2 regions of the Micromonospora globbae genome follow, and region 2 is predicted to be linked to the other one. Evidence: riboswitches for the same ligand, from Rfam matches in the RefSeq annotation. Region 2 holds a riboswitch; the other holds the start of a gene.
The links. Region 2 has a riboswitch for thiamine pyrophosphate ahead of OG994_RS00450 (ECF transporter S component). Riboswitches for the same ligand answer to the same signal wherever they lie in the genome.

Region 1 (7,462 bases), 640 kb from region 2:
GTCGGAGTCGAGTTCCGGGTCGTACCGGTAGACCGGGCCGCCCATCGGCGCGCCGCCGCCACCGATCTCCGGGAAGCGGGGGTTGCCGCTGTAGTCGTAGTCGACGGTGGCGGGGATGGCTGGCGGGAGCTGGGTCAGGCCGGTGTTGTTGGGCGAGTCGTTCACGGGCGCCGCGCAGTCGAACTTCGCGCCGCTCGGGCCGGACGGGAACTGGTAGTCGTTGTAGGCGTAGTTCGCCCCGGTGCAGTACGGCCAGCCGTAGTTGCCGGGCGTGGCGACGATGTTCCACTCCACGGTCCCCTCGGGGCCCCGGTTGGGGTTCGCGGCGCTGGCGTCCGGACCGTAGTCGGCGACGTAGAGGGTGTCCGTGGCCGGGTCGATTCCGATCCGGAACGGGTTGCGGAAGCCCATGGCGTAGATCTCCGGCCGGGTCTTCGCGGTGCCCGGGGCGAAGAGGTTGCCCTCCGGCACCGTGTACGTCCCGTCGTCCTCCGGGTGGATCCGCAGCACCTTGCCGCGCAGGTCGTTGGTGTTTCCGGAGGTGCGCTGCGCGTCGTAGTCGGCCCGGCCCGGCCGCTCGTCGATCGGGGTGAACGCGTCCGACTCGAACGGGTTGGTGTTGTCGCCGGTGGCCAGGTAGAGGTTGCCCGCCGAGTCGAAGGCCATGCTCCCGCCGGCGTGGCAGCAGGTGTTGCGCTGCGTGTCGACCCGCAGGACCTGCTTCTCGCTCGCCGGGTCGATGGTGTCACCGGTGACCGTGAAACGGGACAGCAGGTTGCGGGCGATGCCGTCGTTGGGGGCGTAGTAGAGGTAGACCCAGTTGTTCGTGGCGAAGTCCGGGTCGAGCCGGATGCCGATGAGGCCGTCCTCGTTGCCGGTGAAGACGTCCAGGTCGACGGCGGTCACCGTGTTGCCGGTGTCCGGCTTGACGATCTGCACCCGGCCGTCGCGCTCGATGTAGAAGACGCGCCCGTCCGGTGCGACGTCCAGCTCCATCGGGTTGCTGGTGTTGCTGTCGAGGGTGACCTTCTCGAAGCTCGCGGTCAGCGAGGCGCCGCAGTCGGCGTCGGCGACGCCGGCCGCCGTCCGGATGCCGCCGAGCAGGTGGGCCAGGAACTCCGGCTCCGCGTACGACTCCCGGGTGTGCCCGCCGCCGGTGTACCAGGAACGGCCGCCCTCGAAGTCGTGGCACCAGGCGATCGGGTGGTCGGCGCCCATCGCGCCGGCGCCGGGGGAGTAGCTGGTCTCGTCCAGGCTGGCCAGGACGTGGACGTCGGGGCGCGGGTTGGACTGGTAGTTGTACCACTCGTCGAAGCGCGACCAGCGCTCCGGCAGGTGGGCGGTGGCCGGGTGGGCGTGGTCCTCCACCTTGACCGTGGCCTGCTGGTTCGCCGGGTGGCTGGCGAAGTACGCGCCGACCAGGTCGCCGTACCACGCCCAGCTGTACTCGGTGTCCGAGGCCGCGTGGATGCCGACGTAGCCGCCACCGCCCTGGATGTAGCGCTCGAACGCCGCCTGCTGCTCGCCGTCGAGGACGTCGCCGGTGGTCGAGAGCCAGATCACCGCCTGGTACTTCGCGAGGTTGGCGTCGGTGAACGCGCCGCCGTCCTCGGTGGTGTCGACGGTGAAGCCGTGCTCCGCGCCGAGCGCCTGGATCGCCGCGATGCCGGTGGGGATCGAGTCGTGCCGGAACCCGGCGGTCTTCGAGAAGACCAGCACCGAGAAGGGCTCGTCGGCGGCGGGCGCCGCCTGGGGTAGGGCCTGGGTCACCAGGGTCGCCGCTTCTTGCGCGGCTGCCTGCGGTGCCGGGCCGCCGACCGGTGCGGCCTGCGCGGCTGCTGGTGCCGCCTGCGCGGCGGCCGGGGTGCCGAAGAGGGTGGTGGATGCGAGGGCGAGGGAGAGCAGGGTCGCTGTGACGGGTACGCGGGCACGACGAGTTCGGGACACGCCGCCTCCTGTGTCTCAGTGGACAGGGGATCGCGGGGGCCGGCTCGCCGAAGACCGTCCCGGATGGATCGACGCGGGCACCGGGCCATGGCGTCCGCACCGAGCATTTATGTCGATTCGCTGAACAAATTAATGCCGGTAGATGCATGTCCGGCAAGATGCCGCCTGGTAACGGTTTCGCAACAGCGGGCGACAATCCGAACAGGACCACATGAAGCGCCCAGCCCGGGCGCCCGGGGGGAGGTGTCCGCGAGGTCACCTTGGCAGGGCGGCCCGATCTGTCGTACGGTGAGCCCGCAAGTGACCCACGGGAGCCCGGTGTACCGGGCTGAGAGGGGGGCTGGTAGCCCCCGACCGTCGAACCTGATCCGGGTAATGCCGGCGCAGGGAGGAGTGTTGCCGTGCCGTCCCTGGGACGACTGCATCTCATCACCGACACCCGACCCGGGCGCGATCCGCTCGCCGTCGTCCGGGCCGCCCTCCCGGTGGCCCGCGCCGACCTCGTGGTGCAGGTCCGGGTCGAGGACTCCGCGACCGACCGCGAGGCGTACGACCTGGCCCGCCGGGTGGTCGATCTCTGCACGCCGTACGGGGCGACCTGCCTCGTCAACGACCGGTTGCACGTGGCGCTCGCGGTCGGCGCCGCCGGTGGGCACGTCGGCGCCGACGACCTGCCGGTCGACGCCGCACGGCGGGTGCTCGGACCGGCCGCCGTGCTCGGTGCCACGGCCCGGGAACCGGGCGCCGCGGTCGCGGCGGTCGCGGCCGGGGCCGGCTACCTCGGGGTCGGCCCGTGCCGTCCGACGGCCACCAAGGAGGGGCTGCCGCCGCCGATCGGAGTGGCGGGTGTGCGGGCCGTGGCGGAGGCCGTCGACGTGCCGGTGGTCGCCATCGGTGGCGTGACCGCGGCCGACGTGCCGGCGCTGCGGGCGGCCGGCGCGTACGGGGTCGCCGTGGTCGGCGCGCTGTCCACGGCGGCCGACCCGGCCCGTGCCACGGCCGAGCTGATCGAGGCGCTGACGTGCTGAGCGCCCGGCCCCCGTCGACCCCTGGTGGCGGTGCGGGCCGGGCGGACGTGGCGGTGGTCGGGGGCGGGCCCATCGGTCTCGCCGTCGCCTGGCGCTGCGCCGCCCGAGGGCTCCGCGTCACCGTCCACGACCCGGCCCCGGGATCGGGGGCCTCGGCCGTGGCCGCCGGGATGCTCTCCCCGGTCGCCGAGGCGTACTTCGGTGAGCGGGAGCTGACCGCGCTGCTCGTGGAGTCGGCGCGCCGCTGGCCGCCCTTCGCCGCCGAACTGGCCGAGGCGACCGGCGCGGACCTGGGCTACCGCACCGAGGGCACGCTGATGGTCGGCCTGACGGCGGACGACCTGGCCGAGGCGCGGCGGCTCTGGGCGTACCAGGCCGACCTCGGGCTGCCCGTGACCCCGCTGCGCCCCACCGAGCTGCGCGACCGCGAGCCGGCGCTGGCCACCCGGGTGCGGGGCGGCGCGCTCGCCGCCACCGATCACCAGGTCGACCCGCGGCTGCTGGTGCCCGCGCTGCGCACCGCCGCCGAGCGTGCCGGCGCCGTGCTCGTGCCCGGGGCGGTCCGTCGGCTGTCCGACGTGGACGCCGTGGTCACCGTGGTGGCGGCCGGCTGCGGCGCGGCCGCCCTCACCGGGCTGCCGGTCCGTCCCGTGAAGGGGCAGGTGCTCCGGCTCCGCGCGCCCGGCGGGGCGCCGCCGGGCTTCCGGCACGTCGTCCGGGGGTACGCCGACGGCGAGTCCGTCTACCTGGTGCCCCGCGACAGCGGCGAGGTGGTCGTGGGCGCCACGGTCGAGGAGCGCCGGGACACCGACGTGTCCGCCGGGGCGGTGCTCCGCCTGCTGCGCGCCGCCGTCGAACTCGTCCCCGAACTGGCCGAGTACGACCTGGTCGAGACGGCCGCCGGGCTGCGGCCGGGCACACCCGACAACGCGCCGATCCTCGGCCCGCTGCCCGGCCGACCGGGCGTGCTGGCGGCCACCGGGCACCACCGGCACGGCATCGTGCTCACCCCCGTCACCGCCGACCTGATCGCCGACCTCGTGACCACCGGCGTACCGGATCCGCTGCTCGGCCCGTTCCGGCCGGACCGGTTCGAGGCCGGCGACGCCGACGCCCCCGGCCCGACGCCCCCGGCGTCGCAGGGGTCGACACCGAGCAAGGAGGACCCGTGGAACTGACGGTCAACGGCACCGGCCGGACGGTGCCCACCGGAGCGACGGTGGCGGATCTGGTCCGCACGGTCACCGCGCAGCAGCGCGGGCTGGCGGTCGCGGTCAACGGCGAGGTGGTGCCACGGACCGGCTGGCCCGCCACGGTGCTGCACGACGGCGACCGGGTCGAGGTGCTCAGCGCCGCGCAGGGCGGGTGAGCGGCGTGACCTTCCAGCTCGGCGGGGAGACGTTCACCTCGCGGCTCATCCTCGGCACCGGCGGCGCCGCGAACCTCGACGTGCTCGAACGGGCGATCCGCGCGTCCGGCACCGAACTCGTCACCGTGGCGCTGCGCCGGGTGGACACCGCGCCCGGCACCGGCGGCGGGCTGCTGGACCTGCTCGACCGGTGCGGCGTACGGCTGCTACCCAACACGGCGGGCTGCCGGACGGCCGTGGAGGCGGTGAAGGTCGCCCGGCTGGCGCGGGACGCGTTCGACACCGACTGGGTCAAGCTGGAGGTGATCGGCGACGAGCGCACGCTCCTCCCCGACGGCGTGGAACTGCTGCGCGCCGCCGAGGAACTCGTCGCCGACGGGTTCACCGTCCTGCCGTACACCAGTGACGACCCGGTGCTCGCCCGGCGCCTCGCGGACGCCGGCTGTGCCGCCGTGATGCCGGCGGGCGCGCCGATCGGGTCGGGGCTGGGCGTCGGCAACCCGCACCACATCCGGTTGATCCGGCAGTCCGTGGACGTGCCGGTGATCCTGGACGCCGGAATCGGCACCGCCTCGGACGCCGCGCTGGCCATGGAACTCGGCTGTGACGCGGTGCTGCTCGCCAGCGCGGTCACCCGGGCGGCGGACCCGGTCGCCATGGCCACGGCCATGCGGTACGCGGTCGAGGCCGGCCGGCTCGCCGCCGGCGCGGGCCGCATCCCCCGCCGCCACCACGCCCTCGCCTCCACCCCGGACGAGGGAAGGCCGGACCTGTGAGGCCAATGCCGGATCTCGGTACCCGAGCGCCCCGGCAGGAGCGCCTTCGTACCGGGATCGCGACGCGGCCCTCCGGCGTCGTCCTGCTGACCGACCGGCGCGCGGCGCGGAAGCCGCTCCCGCAGGTGGTCGCCGCGGCGGTGGCCGGGGGAGTTCGCTGGGTGGTGCTGCGGGAGAAGGACCTGCCCCGCGCCGAGCGCGCCGCGCTGGCCGCCGACCTTCGCCCGATCCTCGCCGAGGTGGGCGGCACCCTGGTCGTGGCCGGCCCGGACCCGCTCGACGGCGACGCCGTCCACCTGCCCGCCGCCGGCCCCTATCCGCCCCCTCCCCTGGGCCTCGTCGGCCGCTCCTGCCACGACGAGGCGGAATTGGCCCGACTGTCCACCGAGGACTACGTCACGCTCTCGCCCGTCTACCCGACGAGGACGAAGCCCGGCTACGGCCCGCCCCTGCTCCCGCACGGGCTCGCCGCGCTGATCGAGCGAAGCCCGGTCCCGGCCCTCGCCCTCGGCGGGATCGAGACCCCCGACCAGGTGGCGGCCTGCGTCGAGGCCGGCGCCGTCGGGGTGGCGGTGCTGGGGGCGATCATGCGCGCCGACGACCCCACCGAAGCAGCCCACACCCTGACAAGAGCCGCAGACAGGGCCACCCGACGCGAGGCGACCCGACGCGAGGCGACCCGACGCGAGGCGGCCATGCCCCGCGAGGCCATCCGAAGCGGGGCGACCACCGGACCACCGCGAAGCGGGCACGTCCCGACGACGGTCTCCACGACGGGGCTGCGGCCGACCGCGCCCACGGAGGGATCAAGCCTGACCGCCCGGAGTGGGCGCGGTCGGCCGCAGCCCTCCCCGCGGGGGCCGCAGCCCTTCCCCGAGAAGCAGCCGTCGACGGGACCGACCGAGGGGGAGAGATGACGCCACGCACCGTCCTCACCATCGCCGGCTCCGACTCCGGCGGGGGAGCGGGCATCCAGGCCGACCTGAAGGTCTTCGCGGCGCTCGGCGCGTACGGCACCAGCGTGATCACCGCGGTCACCGCGCAGAACACGCGGGGCGTCGACGCCGTCCTGCCGCTGCCCCCGGCCACCGTCACCGACCAGATCGAGAGCGTGCTGGCCGACTTCACGGTGGGCGCCGTGAAGACCGGGATGCTCGGCACACCGGCCGTCGCCGACGCGGTGGTCGACGCCGCCCGGGCCGGCCGGCTGCCGCACCTGGTCGTCGACCCGGTGCTCGTCGCCACGAGCGGGCACCGGCTCGGCGTGGTGACCGCGGTCGAGCGGCTGCTGCCGTACGCCGAGGTGGCGACGCCGAACTGCGCGGAGGCCGCGGCCATCACCGGACGCCCGGTGACCACGGTCGAGGAGATGGTCGCCGCCGCCGCGGCGCTGGCCTCCAACGGGCCGGCCCACGTGGTGGTGACCGGCGGCGACCTGGAGGGCGGCGAGGCGGTGGACGTGCTGCACGGCGGCGGCACGACCACCCTGTTCCGCGCGCCGCGCGTGGACACCCGGCACACCCACGGCACCGGCTGCTCGTTCTCGGCGGCGGTCGCCGTGCGGCTGGCGTGGGGTGACGCGGTGCCGGCCGCCGTGGCGGCGGCCAAGGAGTACGTGACCCGTGCGCTGACCGGCGCACGGCACTGGGAACTGGGCGCTGGACGGGGCCCACTAGACCACTTCGGCTGGTCCAGGTGACCACCAGGGAGGCTGTCATGCAGGCACGACGCAAGGTGTACGTGGAAGGGTCGCGGCCGGACGTCCGGGTGCCGTTCGCCGAGGTGACGCTGACCGGGGACAACCCGCCGGTGCGGCTGTACGACACCTCCGGGCCCGGGTCCGACCCGCAGGTCGGGCTGCCGCCGCTGCGTGGACCGTGGATCGCCGAGCGGGGCGACGTCGCCCCGGTGCGCGGAGCCGGCACCCCGCTGGCGGGTGCGGACGGCCGGCGGCCCACACAACTCGCGTACGCCCGGGCGGGTGTCGTGACGCCGGAGATGGAGTTCGTGGCGATCCGGGAGGGGATGGCGCCGGAGTTCGTCCGCGACGAGATCGCGGCCGGCCGGGCGGTGCTGCCGCTGAACGTCAACCACCCCGAGTGCGAGCCGGCGATCATCGGCAAGGCGTTCCTCGTCAAGGTGAACGCCAACATCGGCACCTCGGCGGTCAGTTCGTCGATCGCCGAGGAGGTGGAGAAGCTGACCTGGGCCACCCGGTGGGGCGCGGACACGGTCATGGACCTCTCCACCGGCAAGCGCATCCACGAGACCCGCGAGGCGATCGTGCGGAACTCGCCCGTGCCGATCGGCACCGTGCCGATCTACCAGGCTCTCGAGAAGGT
Region 2 (7,462 bases):
GCGACCGCCTCGTGCTCGCCGACCGGCCGGCCCCACTGCACCCGCTCGGCGGACCACTCGCGGGCGACGTTCAGCGACCACTTGCCCGCGCCCACGCACATGGCCGGCAGGGACAGCCGCCCGGTGTTGAGGGTGGTCAGGGCGATCTTCAGGCCCTTGCCCTCGCCCCCGATCACGTTCTCCTTCGGCACGAAGACGTCGTGGAACCGGGTGAGGCTGTTCTCCAGGCCCCGCAGGCCGAGGAACTCGTTGCGGCGCTCCACGGTGATGCCCTCGGCGTCACCGTCCACGACGAACGCCGTGATCCCGCCGCGCCGCCCGTCGGCCGCCGGCACCCGGGCCATCACCACGAGCAGCGTGGCGACCGTGCCGTTGGTGGCCCAGAGCTTCACACCGTTGAGCCGGTAGCCCGTGCCGTCCTCGGTGGGCTCGGCGGTGGTGGCGAGCCGGGCCGGGTCGGAGCCCACGTCCGGCTCGGTGAGCAGGAACGCGGAGACCTCGCCGGCGGCGAGCCGCGGCAGGAAGCGCTGCTTCTGCTCCGGGGAGCCGAACAGCTTCAGCGGCTGCGGCACGCCGATCGACTGGTGCGCGGAGAGCAGCGCGCCGATGGCCGGGCTGACCGAGCCGGCCAGCATGAGCGCCCGGCAGTACTGGAGGTTGCTCAGCCCGAGGCCGCCGTACGCGGGATCGATCTTCATGCCGAACGCGCCGAGGCGGGCCAGCCCCTGGAAGACCTCGTCGGGGATGCGGGCGTCCCGCTCGATGGCCGCGCCGTCCACCTCCGTGGTGAGGAATTCGCGGAGCCGGCCGAGGAACTCCTCCGCGCGGGCGTCCGCCTCGGCGTCGGAGCGCGGCCACGGGTTGATGAGGTCGAGCCGGAACCGGCCGAGGAAGAGTTCCTTGCCGAAGCTGGGACGGTCCCAGGTGGACTCGCGTGCCGCCTCGGCGACCTGGCGGGCCTCCTTCTCGGAGACCTGGCCGGCCTCGCCGGGCAGCGGGGCGGCCGTGCCGCCGGTGGGTCGCTCGGGTACGCCGCCGGACTCGTCCGGCGCGGGTCGGCTGTTCTGTGTCGTGGTCACGGCTGCCCCCTCGAACCTCGGTCCGCTGCGTCAACGTGCTCGACAAACGTCACGCTACCCCCGGGTGTTACCCAGGGGTAGCTCCACGTAAAGATCGAGTTTCGGCGATGGCGGCTCAGTCGATGGCGGACGGGCGCGGGTCGTCGTCCTCGTCGTCGATGTCGTCGTCGCCCCAGTTGCGGCGGGCGAACGGCAGCAGCGCCCAGAAGGTGAGGAACCAGATGCCGGTCAGCGCGCTGATCACGAAGGCGATGGGCCGGTCGAGGACGAAGTCGGTGATGAGCAGCACCGCACTGACCATCGAGATCAGCATGAACGCGAGCCCGCCGGTGGCCATCCGGTGCGCGAACCGGACCAGTTCCGGCTTGCGGCCCTGGCGGAACAGCGCCCGGTGGAAGGCCACCGGCGAGATGATCAGCGCGGTGGCGGCCGCCGCGGCCAGCAGCGAGACGACGTAGACGTCCTTCTGGAAGGCGGTCGTGCGGGTGAACCCGTTGCTGAACGGCAGGGTCAGGAGGAACGCGAAGAGGATCTGCACGCCGGTCTGCGCCACGCGCAGCTCCTGGAGCAGGTCGGCGAAGTTGCGCTGCCAGCGCTGCTTCTCGGTCTCCTTCGACACGCGCTACCTCCGCTGTGACGGTACTGCCGCCGGCGCCCGGCCGACGGCAGCAACGGCAATGCCCGATCGCCCGTCACGCGAAACCGCCTCACGAAGGCCGACCCGCGGCCCGCCCGGACGCCCGCCGCGTCGATCCGTCACCGCGTCGGGAGGGGATCCCTCCGCTACCGGAGGGATCCCTCCTCGCACGTCAGGCGCCGCGGCGGATGCGGCCGGCGTAGCGGGCCTCCAGGGCGTCGTTGTGCTCGTCGCCGCCGGCGATGTTGGCCGACAGGTAGACCGGGGGCTTCTCCCCCGCGGCCAGCAGGCGGGCCACCACCTCGACGGTGATCTGCTGCCCGAGCAGGGCCGCGGTGATCGACGAGACGGCGCCGACCGCGCCGCCCTCGGGCAGCGGCAGCGTGGCGTCGCCGTACGGGGCGCCGTTGTCGAGCACCACGTCGGCGAAGTCGGCGAGCTTGCGCCCCGACGGGTGGCGGGAGGTCATCTGCCCGGAGTGCTGCGCCGAGGTGATCGCGATCAGCGCGTGGCCCCGGTCCTTGACGACCGACGCGAACTCCACCATGGCGCCGTTGACCCCGGAGTTCGAGGCGAGCACGAAGACGTCCTGCGGGCGGACCGGGGCCAGCTCGTAGAGGCGGTGCGCGACCTGGGGGTCGCGTTCGAGCTTCGGACCGAGCACGTCGGCCGGCTCGCCGCCGTGGAGCACCAGGTCGCGCAGGGCGATCCGGTTGGTCGGGGCCAGCCCGCCGGCCCGGCCGGCGATCTCCATGGCGAGAGCCTCGGAGTGGCCGGTGCCGAACGCGTGCACCACCCCGTCGGCCCGGATCGCGTCGGCGATCAGGTCGGCCGCCCGGCCGACCGCCTCCCGCTGGGTCGTGGCCACCCGGTTCATCGTCTCGGTCACCACGGCCAGGTAGCCCTCGGCGCTCAGCGTCATCGTTCCTCCGTCCGTCGCTTCCCGGTCGGCCGGTCCACCGCGTGGTCGACCGCCGCCCGCTGCCTCGTCGACCGGCCCGTGCCGTCGCCGGCCGGGCCGAACCGGACCGCCCCGGCGTCCTTTACGTGGACGCCGAGCCGGCCGCCGTCGCACCGTACGTCGTCCCACCGCACCCGGTTCCGGCCGCCGTCCGCGGTGGGTGCCGCCCCGCCGGGGCGTACGCCGAGGGCGCGGAGCGGGGCGGCGAGCGACGCGCGGGCGCACGGCCGGGCCGGCGCGGACGCCGCGCTCATGCGCCCGCCCGCGCGAGGATCGCCTCGGCCAGCGCCCCCGGCGCCTCGTCGGGGATCCAGTGGGTGACGCCGGCCAGCTCCACGAAGCGGTAGTCACCGGTCACGTGGGCGGCGCACGCCTCGGCGGCCGTCCGCCCGATCGCGACGTCCCGGTCGCTCCACACGAAGGTGGTCGGCACGGCCACCGGCTCGACCGCCGCCAGGTCCACCCGGGACATCGCCCGGTACCAGTTGAGCGCGGCGGTCAGCGCACCCGGTTCGCGCATCGGGTCGGCGTACCGGGCCACCCGCGCGGCGTCACCCACCCCGGCCAGCATCCGCCGCAGCCCGGCCGCACCCAGCGAGAGCAGCACCTTCTCCGCCGTGCCCGGCTTCCGGAACAGCGTCATGTAGGCGGAACGGGCCTTCTGCTGCGGGTCGGTGGCGAGCGCGTGGGCCATCGCCGCGGGGTGCGGGACCGATACCGCCGTCAGGGTGCGGACCCGCTCGGGGTGCGCGGCCGCCAGGCCCCAGGCCACGATCGCGCCCCAGTCGTGCCCCACCAGGTGCGCGGCCGTCACGCCGAGGGCGTCGAGCACGCCGGCCGCGTCGGCCACCAGCTCCGGGATCCGGTACGCCTCGACCGCGACCGGCCGGGCGCCGGGCGAGTATCCGCGCTGGTCCACCGCGTACGTGCGCAGCCCGGCGGCGTGCAGCGCGGGCACCACGGCGTCCCACTCGCCGGAGTGCTGCGGAAAGCCGTGCAGCAGCAGGACCGGGTCGCCGGCCTCGGGACCGCCCGTGCGTACCTCGAACGTCAGACCCCGCGCGTCGACCCGCATGATCGGCAGCCTACCCACGACCCGGCCGGCCGGTGTGGTCCCGACCGCCCTGCTGGGCCGGTGGGCGGGGTCGGTGCTAGCGTCTGCCCAGAGACAACTTCACATCCGACAGGGGAGCGCACAGCGCTGAGAGTGCGGGCACGCCCGCAGACCCTCGAACCTGATCTGGGTAATGCCAGCGCAGGGAGTTCGGTCGACCTCCAGCCGCGCCGCCGTCCGGGAGTTCCGGGCGCGGCGTGCGTCTTCTCCTGGTTCCTCCGGTTGAACTGGGAGCGATCAGATGAACCACACCGACACCAACCGTTGGCGGACGATCGACATCGTCGTCGCCTCGGTGATCGCGGTCGCCTTCGGCGTCATCTTCTGGGCCTGGGGCCTGCTCTGGAACGGCCCGGCCGACGCCATTCCGCTGCCCGGCCGGGCGGTCCTGTACGGCGTCTGGCTCGTGCCGGCCGTCCTGGGCGGGCTCATCGTCCGCAAGCCGGGCGCGGCCTTCTACACGCTCACGATCGCCGCGCTGGTCTCCGTGGCGCTGGGCAGCAGCTGGGGTTGGACGCTCGTCATCCAGGGCCCGCTGGAGGCGGCCGCCGGCGAGCTGGCCTTCGCGCTGTTCGGCTACCGGAACTTCCGGGCCCCCGTCGCCCTGCTCTCCGGCACGCTCGCCGGCATCGCGGCGGCCCTGTACGACGTCTTCGTCTGGTACCCGGACACCGCGTGGGGCAGCTTCCGGCTGCCGTACATCCTGATCACGGCCGCCAGCTCGCTGGTCGTCGCCGGTGTCGGCGGCCTCGCCCTCACCCGGGCGCTGGTGGGCACCGGCGTCCTGGACCGCTTCCCCGCCGGCCGGGAACGCACGGCGATCTGACGGCCGGCGCAGCCGGGCGCCGCCCGTCCCCCGCCGATCATGAAGTTGTTGCCACGACACGCCGGTGGCCGGAGCAACAACTTCATGATCACGCCACGGGACGGCGGGGCGGCGGGAACGGGGAGAGGGAGGGAGGGGTTTCGGGTGGGGGCGGTGACGCTTCGGGGGTTCGGGTGGCGGCACGCCGGGCGTAAGCGCTGGGCCGTCCGCGGTGTGGACCTGCGCGTCGAGGCCGGCGAGCGCGTGCTGCTGCTCGGCCCCTCCGGCGCCGGCAAGAGCACCCTGCTGGCCGCGCTCGCCGGGCTGCTGCCCGAGGACTCGGGCGAGCAGGAGGGCACCGTCGAGATCGACGGGCTCGACCCGCGCAAGGCCCGGGAACGGGTGGGCATCGTCTTCCAGGACCCGGAGACCCAGCTCGTCATGGCCCGCTGCGGCGACGACGTCGCGTTCGGGCTGGAGAACCGGGGCGTACCCGCCGACGAGATCTGGCCCCGGGTCGACGAGGCCTTGCGCCGCGTCGGCTTCCCGTACGACCGGGACCGGCCCACCGCAGCGCTCTCCGGCGGTGAGCAGCAGCGCCTCGCGCTGGCCGGCGCGCTCGCGCTGCGGCCCGGGCTGCTGCTGCTCGACGAGCCGACCGCCAACCTCGACCCGCCCGGCGCCGCCCTGGTCCGCACGGCCGTCGCCGGTGCCCTCGACGCCGACACCACCCTCGTCCTCGTGGAGCACCGGGTCGCCGAGGCGCTGCCCCTGGTCGACCGGGTGGTGGTGCTGGAGCCCGGCGGCGGTGTCCGCGCCGACGGCAGCCCGGACGAGGTCTTCGGCGCCCACGGCGACGCGCTCGCGGCCGAGGGGGTCTGGGTGCCGGGCCGCACCGTGCCCGCGCGCCGCGGCACCGCGACCCCCGGGGAGGTGCTGCTCACCGCCGACCGGCTCGGCCTGCCACCCCGGCTGGCCCCCACCGACCTTCAGGTACGCGCCGGCGAGGCGCTCGCCGTGCTCGGCCCGAACGGCGCCGGCAAGTCCACGCTGGCGCTGCTGCTGGGCGGCCTGGTGAAGCCCGGAACGGGTACGGTGGCCGCCAGCGCGGCGCTCGCCGGCCGGGACGCCCGCACTCCCCCGCACCGCTGGCGCGCGCCGGCCCTGGCCACCCGGATCGGCTCGGTCTTCCAGGACCCCGAGCACCAGTTCGTCACCGGCACCGTCTTCGACGAGCTGGCGCTCGGGCCGCGGCGTACCGGCCGGCCGGAAGCGGAGGTGCGGTCCACCGTGGACGACCTGCTCGCCCGGCTGCGGCTCACGGCGCTCGCCGGTGCGAACCCGTACACCCTCTCCGGCGGCGAGGCCCGGCGGCTCAGCGTGGCGACCGCCCTGGCCACCGCGCCCCGCCTGCTCATCTGCGACGAGCCCACGTTCGGCCAGGACCGGCGCACATGGCTGGAGCTGGTGGATCTCTTCGCCGACCTGCGCGACGCCGGGCACGGGGTCGTCGCGGTGACGCACGACGCCGAGTTCGTCGCCGCGCTGGCCGACCGGCAGCTCGCCCTGAGCCGCGGGCCGTCGTCCGGGGCGACCCCGTGATCGGCCCGCAGCCGGTCGCCGTCGCCTCGGCGCCGCTGGCCCGGCGCAACCCGGTGGCGAAGCTCGCCGCCGCGCTGCTCTTCTCGGTCGTCCTCATCGCCACGCTCGACCCGGTCGCGCCGGCGATCGCCATCGCGGTCGAGCTGGCGGTGCTGCCGCTGTTCGGCGTCCGCTACCGGGTGCTGGCCCGGCGGGCCTGGCCGTTGCTGGTCAGCGCGGTCGGCATCGTGGTGACGCTGGTGCTCTTCGCGGCCGAGCGCTCCGGCCGGGTGCTGGTCGAGGCCGGGCCGGTCGCGGTCACCTCGGGCGTCCTGCTCACCGCGCTCGGCCTGGTGCTGCGGATGATCGCGGTGGCGTTGCCCGGCGTCATCGTGTTCGCCACCACCGACGCCACCGACCTGGCCGACGCCCTGATCCAGAACGCGAGGGCGCCGGCCCGGTTCGCCATCGGCGCGCTGGCGGCGTTCCGCCTCGTACCGCTGCTCGGGCAGGAGTGGCAGGCGATCAGCATGGCGCGGCGGGCACGCGGCGTCGACGCGGGGCGCAACCCGGTGGCGAAGCTGCGGCTCTTCGTCTCGACCGCGTTCGCCCTGCTCGTCGGGGCGATCCGGCGGGGCACCCGGCTCGCGGTCGCCATGGACGCCCGGGGCTTCGACGCCGGTGTCCCGCGTACGACCGCCCGGCGGCAGCGCTTCACGGCCGCCGACGCGCTGCTGGTGGCCGGCGCGGTGGCGCTGGGGGGCGCCGCCCTGACCGCGAGCATCCTGCTGGGCACGTTCCGCCCGCTCATCGGCTGACCCGCCGGTCACCGCCGCAGCTGGGCCACCCCGCTGCGGTACGCCAGCACCACCGCCTGCACCCGGTCCCGCACCCCGAGCTTGGCGAAGATGCGGTTCACGTGCGTCTTCACGGTCGCCTCGCCGACGAAGAGCTGCTCGGCGATCTCCCGGTTCGACAGGCCGAGCGCCATCATCCGCAGCACCTCGGTCTCCCGCGCGGTCAGCTCCGCGAGGCCCGGGTGCGCCACCACCGACGCCGTGGCCGTGTAGTGGTCGATGAGGCGCCGGGTGATCGACGGGGACAGCAGGGCGTCGCCCCGGGCCGCGATCCGCACCGCCTCGGCCAGCTCGCGGGGCGGGGTGGTCTTGAGCATGAACCCGGAGGCGCCGGCCCGCAGCGCCCGGTAGACGTACTCGTCGAGGTCGAACGTCGTGAGCATGATGACGCGGGTCTCGCCGCGCGCTGCCAGGATCCGCTCGGTGGC

Region 1: another riboswitch for thiamine pyrophosphate. It lies ahead of thiE (thiamine phosphate synthase); the one in region 2 lies ahead of OG994_RS00450 (ECF transporter S component).

Annotation. Positions count from the first base shown of each region.
Region 1 is NZ_CP108084.1:6,315,266-6,322,727, forward strand. Features, by position in the region: gene OG994_RS28975 (ThuA domain-containing protein) at 1-1,947, opposite strand, end outside; TPP riboswitch at 2,245-2,354, shown strand; gene thiE (thiamine phosphate synthase) at 2,349-2,975, shown strand; gene thiO (glycine oxidase ThiO) at 2,972-4,153, shown strand; gene thiS (sulfur carrier protein ThiS) at 4,144-4,344, shown strand; gene OG994_RS28995 (thiazole synthase) at 4,341-5,120, shown strand; partial or broken gene OG994_RS29000 (thiamine phosphate synthase) at 5,126-5,854, shown strand; gene thiD (bifunctional hydroxymethylpyrimidine kinase/phosphomethylpyrimidine kinase) at 6,034-6,819, shown strand; gene thiC (phosphomethylpyrimidine synthase ThiC) at 6,837-7,462, shown strand, end outside.
Region 2 is NZ_CP108084.1:91,345-98,806, reverse strand. Features, by position in the region: gene OG994_RS00475 (acyl-CoA dehydrogenase family protein) at 1-1,079, opposite strand, end outside; gene OG994_RS00470 (DUF6328 family protein) at 1,195-1,698, opposite strand; gene OG994_RS00465 (SIS domain-containing protein) at 1,889-2,638, opposite strand; gene OG994_RS00460 (hypothetical protein) at 2,635-2,931, opposite strand; gene OG994_RS00455 (alpha/beta fold hydrolase) at 2,928-3,752, opposite strand; TPP riboswitch at 3,853-3,957, shown strand; gene OG994_RS00450 (ECF transporter S component) at 4,033-4,617, shown strand; gene OG994_RS00445 (ABC transporter ATP-binding protein) at 4,762-6,198, shown strand; gene OG994_RS00440 (energy-coupling factor transporter transmembrane component T family protein) at 6,195-6,995, shown strand; gene OG994_RS00435 (response regulator) at 7,004-7,462, opposite strand, start outside.